One region of the Pollutimonas thiosulfatoxidans genome, then DNA from elsewhere that is predicted to be linked to it. Evidence: riboswitches for the same ligand, from Rfam matches in the RefSeq annotation. Region 1 holds a riboswitch; the other holds the start of a gene.
What was found. A riboswitch is a leader RNA that binds a small molecule or an ion and turns the genes downstream of it on or off. The one in region 1 is predicted to bind glycine.

Region 1 (7,390 bases):
ACAGCAAGCTGGGTGGCGCTGACGCGGCGCAAGTTCAGGCGCGCCGACTGTGCAGCCAGCACAATCGCGTCGGTACGGCTGCCGGTATCCAGCAGCAAGGTGTCGAAGTAATGCTCGTTGACCACCGCCACGCCCAGTTCGACCAGGCCGCCGCGCAAGAAGGCGGTCAGGTAGGCAACGCGTTCGGCAATGCGGCGTATGCCGGCAGGCCCGTGCCAGACCGCGTACATGCCGGCCATGACCGCCAGCAGAACCTGGGCGGTGCAGATATTGGACGTGGCCTTCTCGCGGCGGATGTGCTGCTCGCGGGTTTGCAGCGCCAGGCGCAAAGCCGGCGCCCCTTGCGCATCTTTGGAAACGCCCACCAGACGGCCCGGCATATTGCGTTTGAAGGCATCCTTGCATGCCATGAAACCCGCATGCGGGCCGCCAAAGCCCAGCGGCACGCCAAAGCGCTGCGCCGAGCCGATGGCGATGTCAGCGCCCCACTCGCCGGGTGGCACCAGCAGCGCGACGGCCAGCAGGTCGGTGGCCACGGCCACCACCGCGCCTTGCGCATGCGCCGCCGCGGTCAGTTCGCGGTAATCGGCCACGCCGCCCAAGCTGTGCGGATATTGCAGCAGCACGCCGAAGCACTCGGGCACGCCTAGCGCCTCGTCGCCCACCACCACCTCTATGCCCAGCCCGCTGGCACGCGTGCGCAGCACTTCCAGCGTTTGCGGGTGGCAGTGCTGCGAAGCAAAGAACACATTACTTTTTGCACGCGAGCCGCGCCGGGCCAGCGTCATGGCTTCGGCCGCCGCCGTGCCTTCGTCCAGCAAAGAAGCATTGGCGATGTCCAGGCCGGTAAGATCAGCCACCATGGTCTGGTAATTAAGCAGCGCCTCGAGCCGCCCCTGCGAGATCTCCGGCTGATATGGGGTGTAGGCCGTATACCACGCCGGGCTTTCCAGGATATTGCGCAGGATTACATTGGGCACGTGAGTGCCGTAGTAGCCCTGGCCGATGTAGTGGCGGAATACCTGGTTGCGACCGGCGATTTCTTTCAGGTCGGCCAGCGCCTGAGGCTCGCTTCGAGCCGCAGGCAGGTTCAGTGCGCCACGCTTCAGTATGCTGGGTGGCACAACTTCCTGCACCAGGCTTTCCAGGGTAGGAGCGCCGATGGCAGCCAGCATGGCTGCCTGGTCGGCTAGCGAGGGCCCAATATGCCGGGGTATGAAATCGGAGTGGGGATCGAGTTCTTGCAACATAATTACCTAAGGGGAAGGTCGCCTAGCCGGCGTTGACCTGAGATTCGTAAGCGGCCGCATCCAGCAAGCCATCGACATCGGCCTCATTGGCCGGACGGATCTTGAAAATCCAGGTGTCGAAGGCGGCCTCGTTAATGAGGTTGGGCTGATCGTTAAGCGCTTCATTGAACGCGACGATTTCACCGTCAACTGGTGCGTAGATATCGGAAGCGGCCTTGACCGATTCCACGACACCGGCGGTATCGCCCGCAGACAGCACGCTGCCCGGGTTCACGTCGCCGACGAACACCATGTCGCCCAGTTGGTCCTGAGCGCTATCGGTAATGCCGACCACCAGCAGGTCGTCCTCGACCTTCACCCATTCGTGCGTGGCCGTGTATTTGCGATCGTTAGGAAGATTCATTTTTTTACCCCGTATGGAAGAGACGTTCGGATGATCATGACGCGTCAGGCAATGACTTTGCCGTTGCGCACGAAAGGCATTTTTACCACTTCAGCCGGCAACCATTTGCCGCGAATTTCAACTTCCACTTGCTCGCCCGGTGCCACACCGACCGGCACGCGCGCCACGCCGATGGAAACACCCATGGTGGGCGACATGGAACCGCTGGTCAGCTCGCCCTCGCCCTTGGATGTGCGCAGTTTCATGTGACCGCGCATCACGCCGCGCTCCAGCAGCTTGATGCCGACCAGCGTGCGATCGGCCGGCGTGCTTTCCAGCGCCTTGCGTCCGATGAACTGGCGATCGGGGTCTTTCAGCGACACCGTCCATGCCAGGCCAGAGATCAAGGGGTTGACCTGCTCGTCCATTTCCTGACCGTATAGATTCATGCCCGCCTCCAGGCGCAGCGTGTCGCGCGCGCCCAGGCCGCAAGGCCGCACGCCCTGCTGGACGAGGTCCTGCCATAAAACCACCACCTGCGTGGCGGGCAGGACGATCTCAAAGCCATCCTCGCCGGTATAGCCAGTGCGCGCCACCAGGATATCGTCGTCGACGAAAGCGCCGGTGAATGGCGCCAGGGCGTGGGTGGCCACCTCCCAGGCCGGGCGAGCGGCCCACACACGCTCGCGCGCAGCAGGGCCTTGCACGGCCACCATTGCGAGGTCGCGGCGCGGCGTCACACCCACATTGAAACCCTGCGACTGCGCCACCTTGTTCATCCAGGCCACGTCTTTCTCGGCCGTGCCGGCATTGACCACCACGCGCCATTGATCGGATGCGAAGAAATAAACGATAAGGTCGTCCATGACGCCGCCGTCTTCATTCAGCATGCATGAATACAAAGCCTTGCCGGGGACGCTTAGCTTGGCAACATCGTTGGCCAGCAGGTGCTGCAGATAGCGCTCGGCATCCGGCCCATCGATATCGACGTTCAGCATGTGCGACACATCAAACATGCCGGCGTCTTTGCGCACCGCATGATGCTCTTCCAACTGCGAGCCGTAGGCGACGGGCATATCCCAACCGCCGAAGTCGACCATTTTGGCGCCGGATTCAAGGTGTACCGCATGCAGGGGGGTGTGCTTTAAGGCAGAAGACACGGGAGACTCCACAAAACAGAATAAAAAGGACGGCGACCATCATTATGCTGGCCGGCATCGCCCTTCTGTCCTTTTGCCTGAGAGTTGACCCGCACAAGCGGGCATTCACCTTCGGCGCCCGTATGCGGCCCAGGGGGCGTACGAGTCTCTCCAGATTGCTGCCCTGCGCCGTGTGGCTGGTGCGCAATACAAGAGAGGTACGGGGTGCCTGAGCGATTCTGGGCGAATTGCGCCTTCGGCGGTCGATAAACGACGCTCTCCCACTCTGTGTAGTGACAGCAGCCGCAAAGAATAACGCGAAAGCGCCCGCGCCACAAATCAAATCGAAGGTTTCCGCCGGTATTAGGCGGCGGTCAGCGCGCGCCCGCAAGCCGCACCCGATGCCCAGGCCCACTGGAAGTTATAGCCGCCCAGCCAGCCGGTTACATCCACGGCTTCGCCAACAATATATAGCCCAGGCACCGCCTTCACCTGCATGGTCTTCTGATCCAGGTTGCGGGTGTCCACCCCGCCCCGCATCACCTCGGCTTTCTTGTAGCCTGCAGTGCCATTGGGCGTCAGCGACCAGCGATGTATTTGCTGAGCAAGCTGGCGCAAGACTTTGTCCGGCACATCGGCCAGGCGCTGCGCTGCCAGGTTCTGACCGCCGGGTTCCACATTGGCCAGCCATTGCTCGGCCAGGCGACGCGGCCACAGCCCCGACAATACGGTACCCAACTGCTGCCTGCTACCCACCTTGGCGGCCAAAAGCTCAGGCTCCAGGTCTTGCTGCGGAGCCAGGTCGATGGACAGCGGCGTGCCCGGTTCCCAATAACTGGATATCTGCAGGATGGCCGGCCCGGACAGCCCGCGATGGGTAAACAAGAGGTCTTCGAGAAACTCGGTTTGCTTCGCCTTGCCCTTGCCCGCAGCCGATGGGGCCTGCGCGCTTGCGCCCCCGCTGCGCACCACCACCTCCATGGCTACGCCGCTAAGCGCGGCGAAAGGCTGCCAGGCTTGCGCATCGAAAGTCAGAGGAACCAGCGCAGGACGCGGCTCGACCACTTTCAAACCGAACTGGCGCGCCACCTTGAGGGAAAAGTCAGTGGCTCCCAGTTGCGGGATGGCCATGCCGCCGGTTGCCAGAACCAGCTGGCGCGCCGTGATCTTGCCCTGCCCACTGTGCAGCACATAACTGCCCTGCTCCAGGGCCACCGAGTCCACCGTATGGGGCATCCGCCAAGTAACGCGTCCCCGGTCACATTCGCACCGCAGCATCTCGATGATCTGCTCGCTGGACTCGTCGCAAAACAATTGACCGCGGTGCTTTTCGTGCCAGGCGATGCCATGGCGTTCCACCAGATCAATGAAGTCGCGCGGCGTGTAGGCTGCCAGCGCCGAGCGACAGAAATTGGGATTCTGCGAAATGAAATTGGCCGGTGTGGTGCCGATATTGGTGAAGTTGCAGCGGCCACCGCCCGAGATGCGGATCTTCTCGGCCAGCTTGGCGGCATGATCGATCAGCACCACGTGCAAGCCGCGCTGGCCGGCAAGGGCGGCGGCCATCATTCCGGCCGCCCCTGCACCGATTACTGCAACATCGAAGATCTTCGGAGCCAAAGGCGCTAGTCTTCCTTGATGCAGTCGACGTAGTAGCGTTCCCGCCCATCGTCGTCGACGTCCTGCGCCAAACCGTGCACGTAAGTTTCAAAGCCCGGGAAGGTGGCATTGAACTCGCGCGCGAACTGCAGGTAGTGAACGATGCGCTGGTTAAAGCGTTCGCCTGGAATCAGCAGCGGTATGCCGGGTGGGTAGGGCGTGAGCAGCACGCCGGTTACCCGCCCCTCCAGTTCGTCGATGCCGACACGCTGGGTGTCGCGGTGGGCCATCTTGGCGTAGGCATCGGACGGCTTCATGGCCGGAATCATGTCGCTCAGGTAGACCTCGGTGGTCAGGCGTGCCAGGTCGTACTTTTTATAGGTCTGGTGAATCTGCTGGCACAGGTCACGCAAACCCATTTTTTCGTAGCGACGGTGTATCTTGCAGAAGTCCGGCAAGATGCGCCAGAGCGGCTGGTTACGATCGTAGTCGTCCTTGAACTGCTGCAAGGCCGTCAACAAGGTATTCCAGCGGCCCTTGGTAATGCCGATGGTAAACAGGATGAAGAAGGAATACAGGCCGGTCTTTTCGATGACCACGCCATGTTCGGCCAGGTACTTGGACACCAGCGCCGCAGGGATGCCGGTTTCGCCAAACGTGCCCGATATATCCAGCCCCGGCGTGACGACCGTTGCCTTGATGGGGTCCAGCATGTTGAAGCCTTCCGCCAGGTCGCCGAAGCCGTGCCATTCGTCGCCCGACTCGAGGATCCAGTCGTCGCGATGGCCGATGCCGTCGGCTGCCAGACGATTAGGCCCCCACACCTTGAACCACCAGTCGTTCTTGCCGAACTCGGACTCGACCTTGCGCATGGCGCGGCGAAAATCCATGGCTTCCGAGATGCTCTCTTCCACCAATGCGGTGCCGCCCGGTGGCTCCATCATGGCCGCCGCGACATCACAGGACGCAATAATGGCGTACTGCGGCGAGGTGGAGGTGTGCATCAAATAGGCTTCATTGAAGACGTTGCGGTCCAGCTTGCGCGTCTCGGAATCCTGCACAACAATTTGCGAGGCTTGCGACAAGCCCGCCAGCAGCTTGTGTGTAGAGTGCGTGGCAAACACCATGGCATCCTTGCTGCGCGGCCGGTTCTCGCCGATGGCATGCATGTCTTTGTAGAACTCGTGGAAGGCGGCATGCGGCAACCAGGCTTCATCAAAGTGCAGGGTGTCGATGTCCGAGCCCAGGGTCTCTTTGATCATTTCGACGTTGTAGCAAACGCCGTCGTAGGTGCTTTGGGTAAGCGTCAGGATGCGAGGACGCTTGTTCTTGGCATTGCGTGCAAACGGATTGGCTTCGATCTTGCGCAAAATATTATCCGCATGGAACTCTTCCAGCGGTATCGGCCCGATGATGCCCAGGTGGTTGCGAGTAGGACGCAGGAAGACGGGAATCGCGCCCGTCATGGTAATGGCGTGCAGTATGGACTTATGGCAGTTGCGATCCACCACGACCACGTCGTCGGACGCCACGTTGGCATGCCAGACAATCTTGTTGGACGTGGACGTGCCATTGGTCACGAAGAAACAATGGTCGGCATGGAAAATACGCGCGGCGTTCAGCTCGGACTCGGCCACCGGGCCGGTATGATCCAGCAACTGGCCCAGCTCGTCCACCGCATTGCAGACGTCGGCGCGCAACATGTTTTCGCCGAAGAACTGATGAAACATCTGCCCCACCGGGCTTTTCAAGAACGCCACGCCGCCCGAGTGCCCGGGGCAGTGCCACGAGTACGAGCCATCGGAGGCATACTTGACCAGCTCACGGAAAAACGGGGGCGCCAGGCCATCCAGGTAAGAGCGCGCTTCGCGGATAATGTGCCGAGCCACGAACTCGGGCGTGTCTTCAAACATGTGAATGAAGCCGTGCAGCTCGCGCAGGATATCGTTGGGGATATGCTGCGAGGTGCGCGTTTCGCCATACAGGTAGATGGGGATTTCTTCATTGCGAAAACGCAGTTCGCCGATGAAGGCACGCAAGTTCTTGATGGCGTTGGCCACGTCTTCGGGCGAGTCGACGTCGAATTCCTCGTCGTCGATCGACAGAATGAAGGCGCTTGCCCGACTTTGCTGCTGGGCGAAAGAGCTCAGGTCGCCGTAGCTGGTAACGCCCAGCACCTCGACGCCTTCGGCCTCGATGGCCGAGGCCAGTGCACGTATGCCAAAGCCCGATGCATTCTCGGAGCGATAATCTTCATCGATGATGACGATGGGAAAACGAAATTTCATTTGCTGCTCCAGCTAGGTACGCGGCAAGGTAACGCCGCGTTGGCCCTGATATTTGCCGCCCCGATCGCGGTAGGAAACTTCGCATTCCTCGTCGCTTTCAAAGAACAACATCTGCGCGCAACCTTCGCCGGCGTAAATCTTGGCCGGCAAAGGCGTGGTGTTGGAAAATTCCAGCGTAACGTGGCCTTCCCATTCGGGTTCCAGTGGCGTTACGTTGACGATGATGCCGCAGCGGGCATAGGTGCTTTTGCCCAGGCATATGGTCAGCACGCTGCGCGGAATACGAAAATATTCTACGGTGCGGGCCAAGGCAAATGAGTTGGGCGGAATAATGCACACGTCACCGTGGAAGTCCACAAAGGACTTTTCGTCGAATGCCTTGGGATCGACGATGGTGGAATTGATGTTGGTAAAAATCTTGAACTCGTTCGCGCAGCGCACGTCGTAGCCGTAGCTGCTGGTGCCATAGCTTACGATGCGTTTGCCATCGACCGAGCGAACCTGGCCCGGCTCGAAAGGTTCTATCATCCCGCCTTCGGAAGCGGTCCGAATCCACCTGTCATTCTTTATGCTCATAGCCCTAACCTTATAACATTGGCGCGTATTTTATCCCCCTGTGCGCTCGCGCGCCGTCCAGGGCCACAAAAAGATCAATCGCGTGAAAACCAGCGGTAAACCAGTGCCAAGCCATTGACCGTACCTGCCGTCAGTTCGGCAGTCAGGCCCCGGGCC
Region 2 (7,390 bases), 710 kb from region 1:
GGCTTAACCACGAGATGGTATCTGCGGCGGTGCGCAATGTGGGCCGCAGCGGTGGGCGCAGCCTGCTGGGCTACGGGGTGCCCAAAGGCTTGCTGGCGCTGCGTCAACAAGTGGCTTCAGGCCTGCAGGCGCAAGACGTGCCGGCGCATCCGGACCATCATCTGATGACAGTGGCCGGCGTTACCCACGGGCTGGACTTGATCTCGCGTACGTTTATTCGCCCGGGCGACACCGTGCTCGTGGAGGACCCTGGGTGGTTCATGATTTTCGGTCGTCTGACGGCGTTGGGCGCGCGTGTGGTCGGCGTACCGCGCCTGCCCGATGGTCCGGACGTCAGGGCGCTTGCGCAACTGGCGCAATTGCATAAGCCCGTGCTGTTCATTGTTAATTCAGCGGTGCACAATCCTACAGGTCATACCTTGTCGGCCGGGGTGGCGTACGAAGTGTTGCGCATTGCCGAGCAGTTCGACTTTCTGCTGGTAGAGGATGACACCTATGCCGATCTCCATCCGGGCGAACCCATGCGATTGGCCGCATTGGACAGGCTGAACCGGGTCTTGCTGGTGGGAGGTTATTCCAAAACCTTGGCGGCAAGCCTGCGTGTAGGCTACATAGCGGGCAAGCGGGATCTTATCGATCGACTGACGGATACGAAGCTGCTGGGTGGCTTGACCACGCCACAGCTGGGCGAGCAGGTGGTATATCGCATACTCGTGGAAGGCCAGTACCGCCGCCATCTTGAGCGATTGCGTGTCCGCGTCAATGACGCCCGGGACGAATGCCTACGCCGTCTGCTCGCCATGGGCTGCACCATTCCGCATGAACCTCATGCCGGCATGTTTGTGTGGGCGGATTGCGGCATGGATACTGAAGTGCTTGCGCGGCGGGCCGCGGCGCGGGGCTTGCTGATCGGACCCGGCGTGCTGTTCTCACCGACCCAAACGCCCTCGACCCATTTTCGCGTAGCGGTGTCGCTGGTAGAGGACGACAAGGGACTGCGGGTGCTGCAAAGCCTCCTCGGGCGGGATGATGGCAACCGCGATACGTGAACGCTGTTATTCGTACTGCACGCCGTGTTCTCGCGTAAAGTAGTTCTTCGGGGCGACAGCCCCTTAACCTTCAGGAGATACCCATGTCCGTAGAAAAAGTCCTTTATCGTGCACAGGCCACAGCCACCGGCGGTCGTGATGGTCGGGCTGTGTCATCCGACGGCATTCTTGACGTGAAGCTCGTGACCCCCAAAGAGCTGGGCGGTGCGGGTGGCGAAGGCACTAATCCCGAGCAGTTGTTCGCTGCCGGCTATTCCGCGTGCTTTCTCGGAGCGCTGAAACTTGTCGCCTCGCGCGAGAAAGTCTCTTTGCCCGATGACACCAACATCCAGGGCACGGTGGGTATTGGCCCCATTCCCGATGGCTTTGGCATCGAAGTGGAGCTGAAAATTTCGGTGCCTGGCATGGCGCGCGATCAAGCGCAGGCTCTGGTCGATAAGGCCCACATCGTATGCCCCTATTCCAATGCCACGCGTGGCAATGTGGATGTGACGCTTACCGTTGTGTAGTTGACAGCGCCGCGTGCCTGAAGCAGTCGGTCGTGTGGTCCATGAACCCGCCGACCGCTTGCAGGTAGGAATGACAAATGGTCGGGCCCACGAAAGTGAACCCGGCCTTTTTAAGCGCCCGGCTCATGGTTTGCGCCTCCGGCGAAATTACCGGAATGTCTTGATGAGCAGCGTAGTGATGGATAACGGGCTTGCCGCCGACAAAAGACCATAAGTAGTCGACGGGGTCGGATAGCTCCAGCCAGGCGCGTGCATTGCTGCGTGCCGCATTCAATTTCAAGCGGTTGCGGATGATGCCGGCGTCTTGCATCAGGGTCTCGATGTAGTCGTCGCTCATGGTTGCCAGCGCCTGGGCATCGAAGTTGAACATGACATCGCGGTAATGCGGCCGCTTTTTCAGCACGGTAATCCACGACAGACCCGCCTGAAAGCCTTCCAGCAGCAGTTTTTCGAATAGGTGCCGGGCGTCGTGGGACGGCACGCCCCATTCGGTATCGTGATAGGCTTGGTAGATGGGATCGTCGGAACACCAGCGGCAACGTTGCATGCGGGAATTGTAATGCGTCTTTAGCCGCCGCAGCCTCCGCAACATTCGCCATCTTCGCCATGCACCGGCTTGGCAATCTGAAAGCCGGCATCTTCGACAGCCACTTGCAAGCGCTGGGTCGACACCAGGAATTCGTCGAACGACACCGTGGCCCGGTTTTGGTCGAATGAAACCTTGGCGTCTTCGACGCCTTTGACCGCTTTAAGCGCCTGGGCAAGTTTGGCGGCACAGTGTTCGTCTTGCATGCCAGCAAGCTTAAGCATACCTATCTGCATATCCATTCCTTGGAGGTGTATTGAAGATGCATCGTAGGTATCGCCTTATGTTCTGGCAAGCTTCTCCTGACGCGCAAAGTGGGTATGGATCGCTGCTTGGGTGCATGCCGCCACGCAGCGTTGCGGATATCGAGGCGCCCGGGTATCATCTGTCGCGTCGTACAACAAGCATGCAGAAGAGACCGGCTCCACGCCGGCGCCGACGGAGCAACCGCCCCGGAAACTCTCAGGCAACAGGACTGCATGCCTACTGACAATCTGGAGAGCGGCCCAAAGTGGCCCACCGAAGGGGAACTGGCCGATACGGCAGTGAAACTCTCAGGTACCAAGACAGATGGGGCGTTGCCGTCATAAGGCGGCAGCCACCATTCCATTGGAGCGCTCTCATGCACCATGTAGCCGTTATTGGCGCCGGTATTACCGGCGTTACCTCAGCCTATGCCCTGCGCAAATTGGGCTGCGAAGTTACCGTTATTGATCGCCAACGCTATTGCGCCATGGAGACCTCTTACGCCAACGGCGGCCAGCTCTCGGCCAGCAACGCAGAAGTCTGGAACAACACCTCCACCCTGATCAAAGGCATACGCTGGATGTTTCGGCGCGACGCCCCCTTGTTGGTGAACCCCTCGTTCAGCTGGCACAAGTACTCGTGGATGGCGGAGTTCATGCGCAATGTGTCCAACTATCGCCAGAACACGGTCGAGACGACCCGGCTGGCCATCGCGGCCCGGCAACACCTGTATCAGATGGCTGAAGAAGCAGACATCGACTTTGACCTGGAGCAGCGGGGCATACTGCACCTTTATTACGACCGCAAAAGCTTTGAGGCGGGGCGCCGGGTCAATGCCTTGCTGCGTGAGGGTGGCCTGGAACGACACGAAGTCGATCCGCAGGAAGCCCAGCGTCTTGAGCCGGCTGTACAGCGCGATTGTTATGGCGGCTTTTATACGCCTTCTGACGCCACGGGTGATATTCACAAGTTCACCTGCGGCCTGGCCCAAGCCTGTGAGCGTATGGGGGTGCAGTTTCGTATGGATTCCGAGGTGACATCCATTACGCCTCAGGGCCGTGGGCATCGTGTCTTGCTGAAGCAAGCCGGCGGTACCGAGCAAGAACAGCTTAGTGTGGACGCCGTCGTCATTTGTGCCGGGACAGCAAGTCGGCGCTTTGGCGCGATGCTGGGCGATCGCATCAATATCTATCCGGTAAAAGGCTACTCCATTACGGTCAATCTGGATGACGAAAGAAGTGCCCAGGCCGCGCCATGGATCAGCCTGTTGGACGAAGAGGCAAAGATCGTGACCAGCCGCTTGGGCCGGAACCGCTTTCGGGTTGCCGGTACGGCGGAGTTCAATGGCTACAACAAGGACATACGCGCTGACCGCATACAACCGCTAACCGACTGGGTCCGGCGCAGCTTCCCCAATGTCGACACCTCGCGCGTGGTGCCGTGGACGGGCCTGCGCCCCATGATGCCCGACATGATGCCCCGTGTGCGCGCTGGCAAGCGGTCCGGTGTCTTCTATAACACCGGGCATGGACATCTTGGCTGGACGCTATCAGCCGTGACTGCCCAGATGCTGGCCGGGATGGTGACCACGCAACGGGCATGATCCGCGGGCATTCACCTATAATCCGCTGTGTATTCATCCAGCGGTCATTATGGAACCCGAGCCCACCCCGACTCTTGCCCCGCGCCGTATCGCCCATGTCGATATGGACGCGTTTTATGCCTCGGTAGAGCTGCTCCGCTACCCCGAACTGCGGGGGCGGCCGGTGGTCATAGGTGCAGGGTCGGCCGCGCAGCCGCGCGTGCTGGCCGATGGCAGCCGGGAGTTCTCCTATCTGCGCGGCTATGTCGGTCGCGGCGTCGTGACCACCTCAACTTACGAGGCGCGCGCGCTGGGCGTGTTTTCGGCCATGGGCATGATGAAGGCGGCCCAATTGGCACCCGAGGCCGTGCTGTTGCCCACTGACTTTGCCGCCTACCGCCGTTACTCCGGCCTGTTCAAGAACGCCGTGGCAACCGTTGCGCCGCATATCGAAGACCGCGGTATTGACGAAATCTATGTTGACCTGACCTTGCTGCCGGACGACACGCTGACGCTGGCCCGGCGCATCAAGACGGCGGTGCGCGAGGCCACCGGCCTGACCTGTTCCATCGGCATCTCTCCCAACAAGCTGTTGTCCAAGATCGCCTCCGACCTCGATAAGCCTGACGGCATCACAATTATTTCTGAAGACAACTTGTTGGGCCGGATCTGGCCCTTGCCGGTGGGCAAGGTGAATGGCATAGGCCCCAAGGCCAATGCGCGTCTGGCTGCTATCGGCATCGAAACCATTGCACAATTGGCGCAGGCTGCGCCCGATTTGCTGCAGCAGCATTTTGGGCTGAGCTACGCACGCTGGTTATTGAGCGTTGCACACGGCATTGATGACAGGCCGGTCGTCACGCATTCCGAGCCCAAGTCGATCAGTCGAGAAACCACCTTCGAGCGCGACCTGCATGTGCGCCACGATCGTGCCCTGCTTTCGCAGGTCTTCCTGGAACTATGCACGCGGCTGGAGTCGGACCTGTCGCGCAAGGGCTACGCCTGCCGCAGCGTCGGTATCAAGCTGCGCTTCGACGACTTCCGCACAGTGACCCGCGACATTACCTTGCCGTCTGCCATTGTTGACGGAGCCGCCATCCACAGGGCAGCGGGCTTATGCCTGAAGCGGATTCCTCTGGATCGCAAGATCCGCTTGCTCGGCGTACGTGTCAGCGGGTTGCGGTCCATTACCGAACTGGAGCGTGACCGGCAGGCGCAAGAGCCCAGGCAATTGAGTCTGTACTGACGCTGTCAGACGTCGTACATGAGCTCGACGCTGTCGCCTATGCCCAGCCGGGTTCCCGGGCTGACCCCTGCCACGACCGCGTTGACGCCAAACAGCACGCCTTCTGGAAACTGGCGATGCTCGGCCAGGGTGATGCCCGGTTCCGTACCGACCTTGGCTGTGAGGTGATCAATGTTGGGCACAGGACAACGGCCGCAACGCTTGACGAAAGCAAAAGTCAGGACACCCGCGCGCATGCCGGCCAAGTAGTCCTCTTCGTAAGCGGGCAGGCCGGACAGGACAACGTTGGGCCGAAAGCGGTTCATCGGTACGGGTTCGTGGCCCTTGGCCTGCAAGCGTTGGTTCAGCTCGTCCAGCGAGCCCTGGTTGGTGACCAGCAAGGGGAAGCCATCGGCAAAGCCAAAGCGATGTTTTGCGGGAAAACCAGGGGCTCCATCTTCGTGGCGTGCGCGCCACGCATTGACGTGATCAGGGCTGGCACAGCGTTCTGCTTCAGGATGTACTCGCAGCAGGCGGCAGGGCAGCTCGAGAAAGTCGCTCAGCCACTTCGCAGCGGCATCACCTTCGTCGAACCCCAGTGTGTGACTGCGCCAGATGGTGACGGGAATCTGGGTGGGTTCGGAAGTGTCCGTAAGCCAGGGCACCGTCAGCACCGGCATGCCCTGCGCATGCAGGGTAAGGTCGCCGGCGGAAGAAAGGTGTGGGCGTATGAGGGCCATCCTGGGGTACTGCCGCTGCGTCATGAAAATGCCGTGCCCATCGACAATGACCCATTGCCGGTCGCGATGCAGTCCGCCCTGGCTGAGCCCCACTTCAGAGTGTGCGATGCCGGCGCATGATTTGACGGGATAGGTGTATAGACTAAGGATGGAGACAGTCATAATCGGATCGCAGTAAAAAACGGACTTGTGATGGTGCTTGCCTGAAGCATAATACCGTTTTCATGAAGCACGCTGCGAAGGAACTCTATGCCCTTGAAGGATTGGTTGGCCGCGCTGGTGGTCATTACGGCGTGGGGAATGAACTTCGTTGTCATCAAGGTGGGGCTGGACGAAATCCCGCCTTTGTTGTTGGGTGCGCTGCGCTTTACATTGGTCGCCTTTCCCGCGGTTTTTTTCATCAAGCGGCCCGCCTTGCCGTGGCGCATCATTGTCCTGTATGGGCTTACGATCAGTCTTGGACAGTTCGTGTTCCTTTTCACCGCCATGTCGGTCGGCATGCCGGCGGGCCTGGCGTCGCTGGTGCTGCAATCACAGGCATTTTTTACGGTACTGATAGCGGCGCTTTTGCTGGGCGAGGGCGTGCGTCGCCATAATGTGCTGGGCATGCTGGTGGCTGTTGCAGGTTTGGTATTGATACATCAGGGGGCTGACGTCCGTACGATGTCGATGTTGGGTTTTGTGCTGACCTTGTTCGCTGCGCTGAGCTGGGCGATGGGCAATATCGTGGCCAAGACGGCCGGCCGCCAGATCGACATGGTGGGCCTGGTGATATGGGGCGCTTTGATTCCGCCCATTCCCTTTCTTGTCTTGTCGTGGTTCCTTGAAGGCCCGGACTTGATGCTGGCCAGCCTGGCAGGCATCAGCTACGTGGGGGTCGGTGCTGTCATTTACCTGGCGCTGGTGGCTACGATCGTTGGCTATGTGTTGTGGGGGCGGCTGCTGACGCATCATCCGGCCAGCAAGGTGGCGCCGCTAAGCCTGCTGGTTCCCATCATTGGGCTGGTGTCCTCGGCCGTGCTGCTGGACGAACGGCTGGCCGCTGTGCAGTGGGTTGGTGGGCTGATCGTCATGGCCGGTCTGGTCATCAATGTATTCGGCGCCAGGGCCCTGGCCCTTATGCGTTCGGCATCCAGGCCCTGATGTTGGCTCACGGCGCTTGTGCCTCGCTGGGCTAAAATCAAGCTTGCACATACGCTTCTTTTCACTTCTTTCGAATACAGGATGCCACATGGAATTTGATCGGTCGGGCGTAGACGCGCTTATGGATATCACCAAGCGCCCCGAGCTGGTTTTTGTGCGCGGGCAGGGCTCGTGGCTAGAAGATCACACCGGCAAGCGATATCTCGACTTCATGCAGGGTTGGGCGGTCAACAGCCTGGGGCATTGCCCCCCACAAGTGGTCAAGGCCTTGAGCCAGCAGGCCGAGCAGTTGCTCAACCCCTCGCCGGCG

Region 2: another riboswitch for glycine. It lies ahead of CKA81_RS14255 (D-amino acid dehydrogenase); the one in region 1 lies ahead of gcvT (glycine cleavage system aminomethyltransferase GcvT).

What each region holds. Positions count from the first base shown of each region.
Region 1 is NZ_CP022987.1:87,200-94,589, reverse strand. It holds gene gcvP (aminomethyl-transferring glycine dehydrogenase) at 1-1,250, opposite strand, end outside; gene gcvH (glycine cleavage system protein GcvH) at 1,273-1,653, opposite strand; gene gcvT (glycine cleavage system aminomethyltransferase GcvT) at 1,698-2,792, opposite strand; glycine riboswitch at 2,848-2,956, opposite strand; glycine riboswitch at 2,978-3,065, opposite strand; gene CKA81_RS00420 (BaiN/RdsA family NAD(P)/FAD-dependent oxidoreductase) at 3,135-4,340, opposite strand; gene CKA81_RS00415 (arginine/lysine/ornithine decarboxylase) at 4,397-6,658, opposite strand; gene dcd (dCTP deaminase) at 6,671-7,234, opposite strand; gene CKA81_RS00405 (translocation/assembly module TamB domain-containing protein) at 7,309-7,390, opposite strand, start outside.
Region 2 is NZ_CP022987.1:2,926,694-2,934,083, reverse strand. It holds gene CKA81_RS14275 (aminotransferase-like domain-containing protein) at 1-1,049, shown strand, start outside; gene CKA81_RS14270 (organic hydroperoxide resistance protein) at 1,133-1,558, shown strand; gene CKA81_RS14265 (DNA-3-methyladenine glycosylase I) at 1,545-2,105, opposite strand; gene CKA81_RS14260 (heavy-metal-associated domain-containing protein) at 2,126-2,368, opposite strand; glycine riboswitch at 2,544-2,632, shown strand; gene CKA81_RS14255 (D-amino acid dehydrogenase) at 2,767-3,993, shown strand; gene dinB (DNA polymerase IV) at 4,043-5,218, shown strand; gene CKA81_RS14245 (MOSC domain-containing protein) at 5,224-6,099, opposite strand; gene CKA81_RS14240 (EamA family transporter) at 6,187-7,080, shown strand; gene CKA81_RS14235 (acetylornithine transaminase) at 7,169-7,390, shown strand, end outside.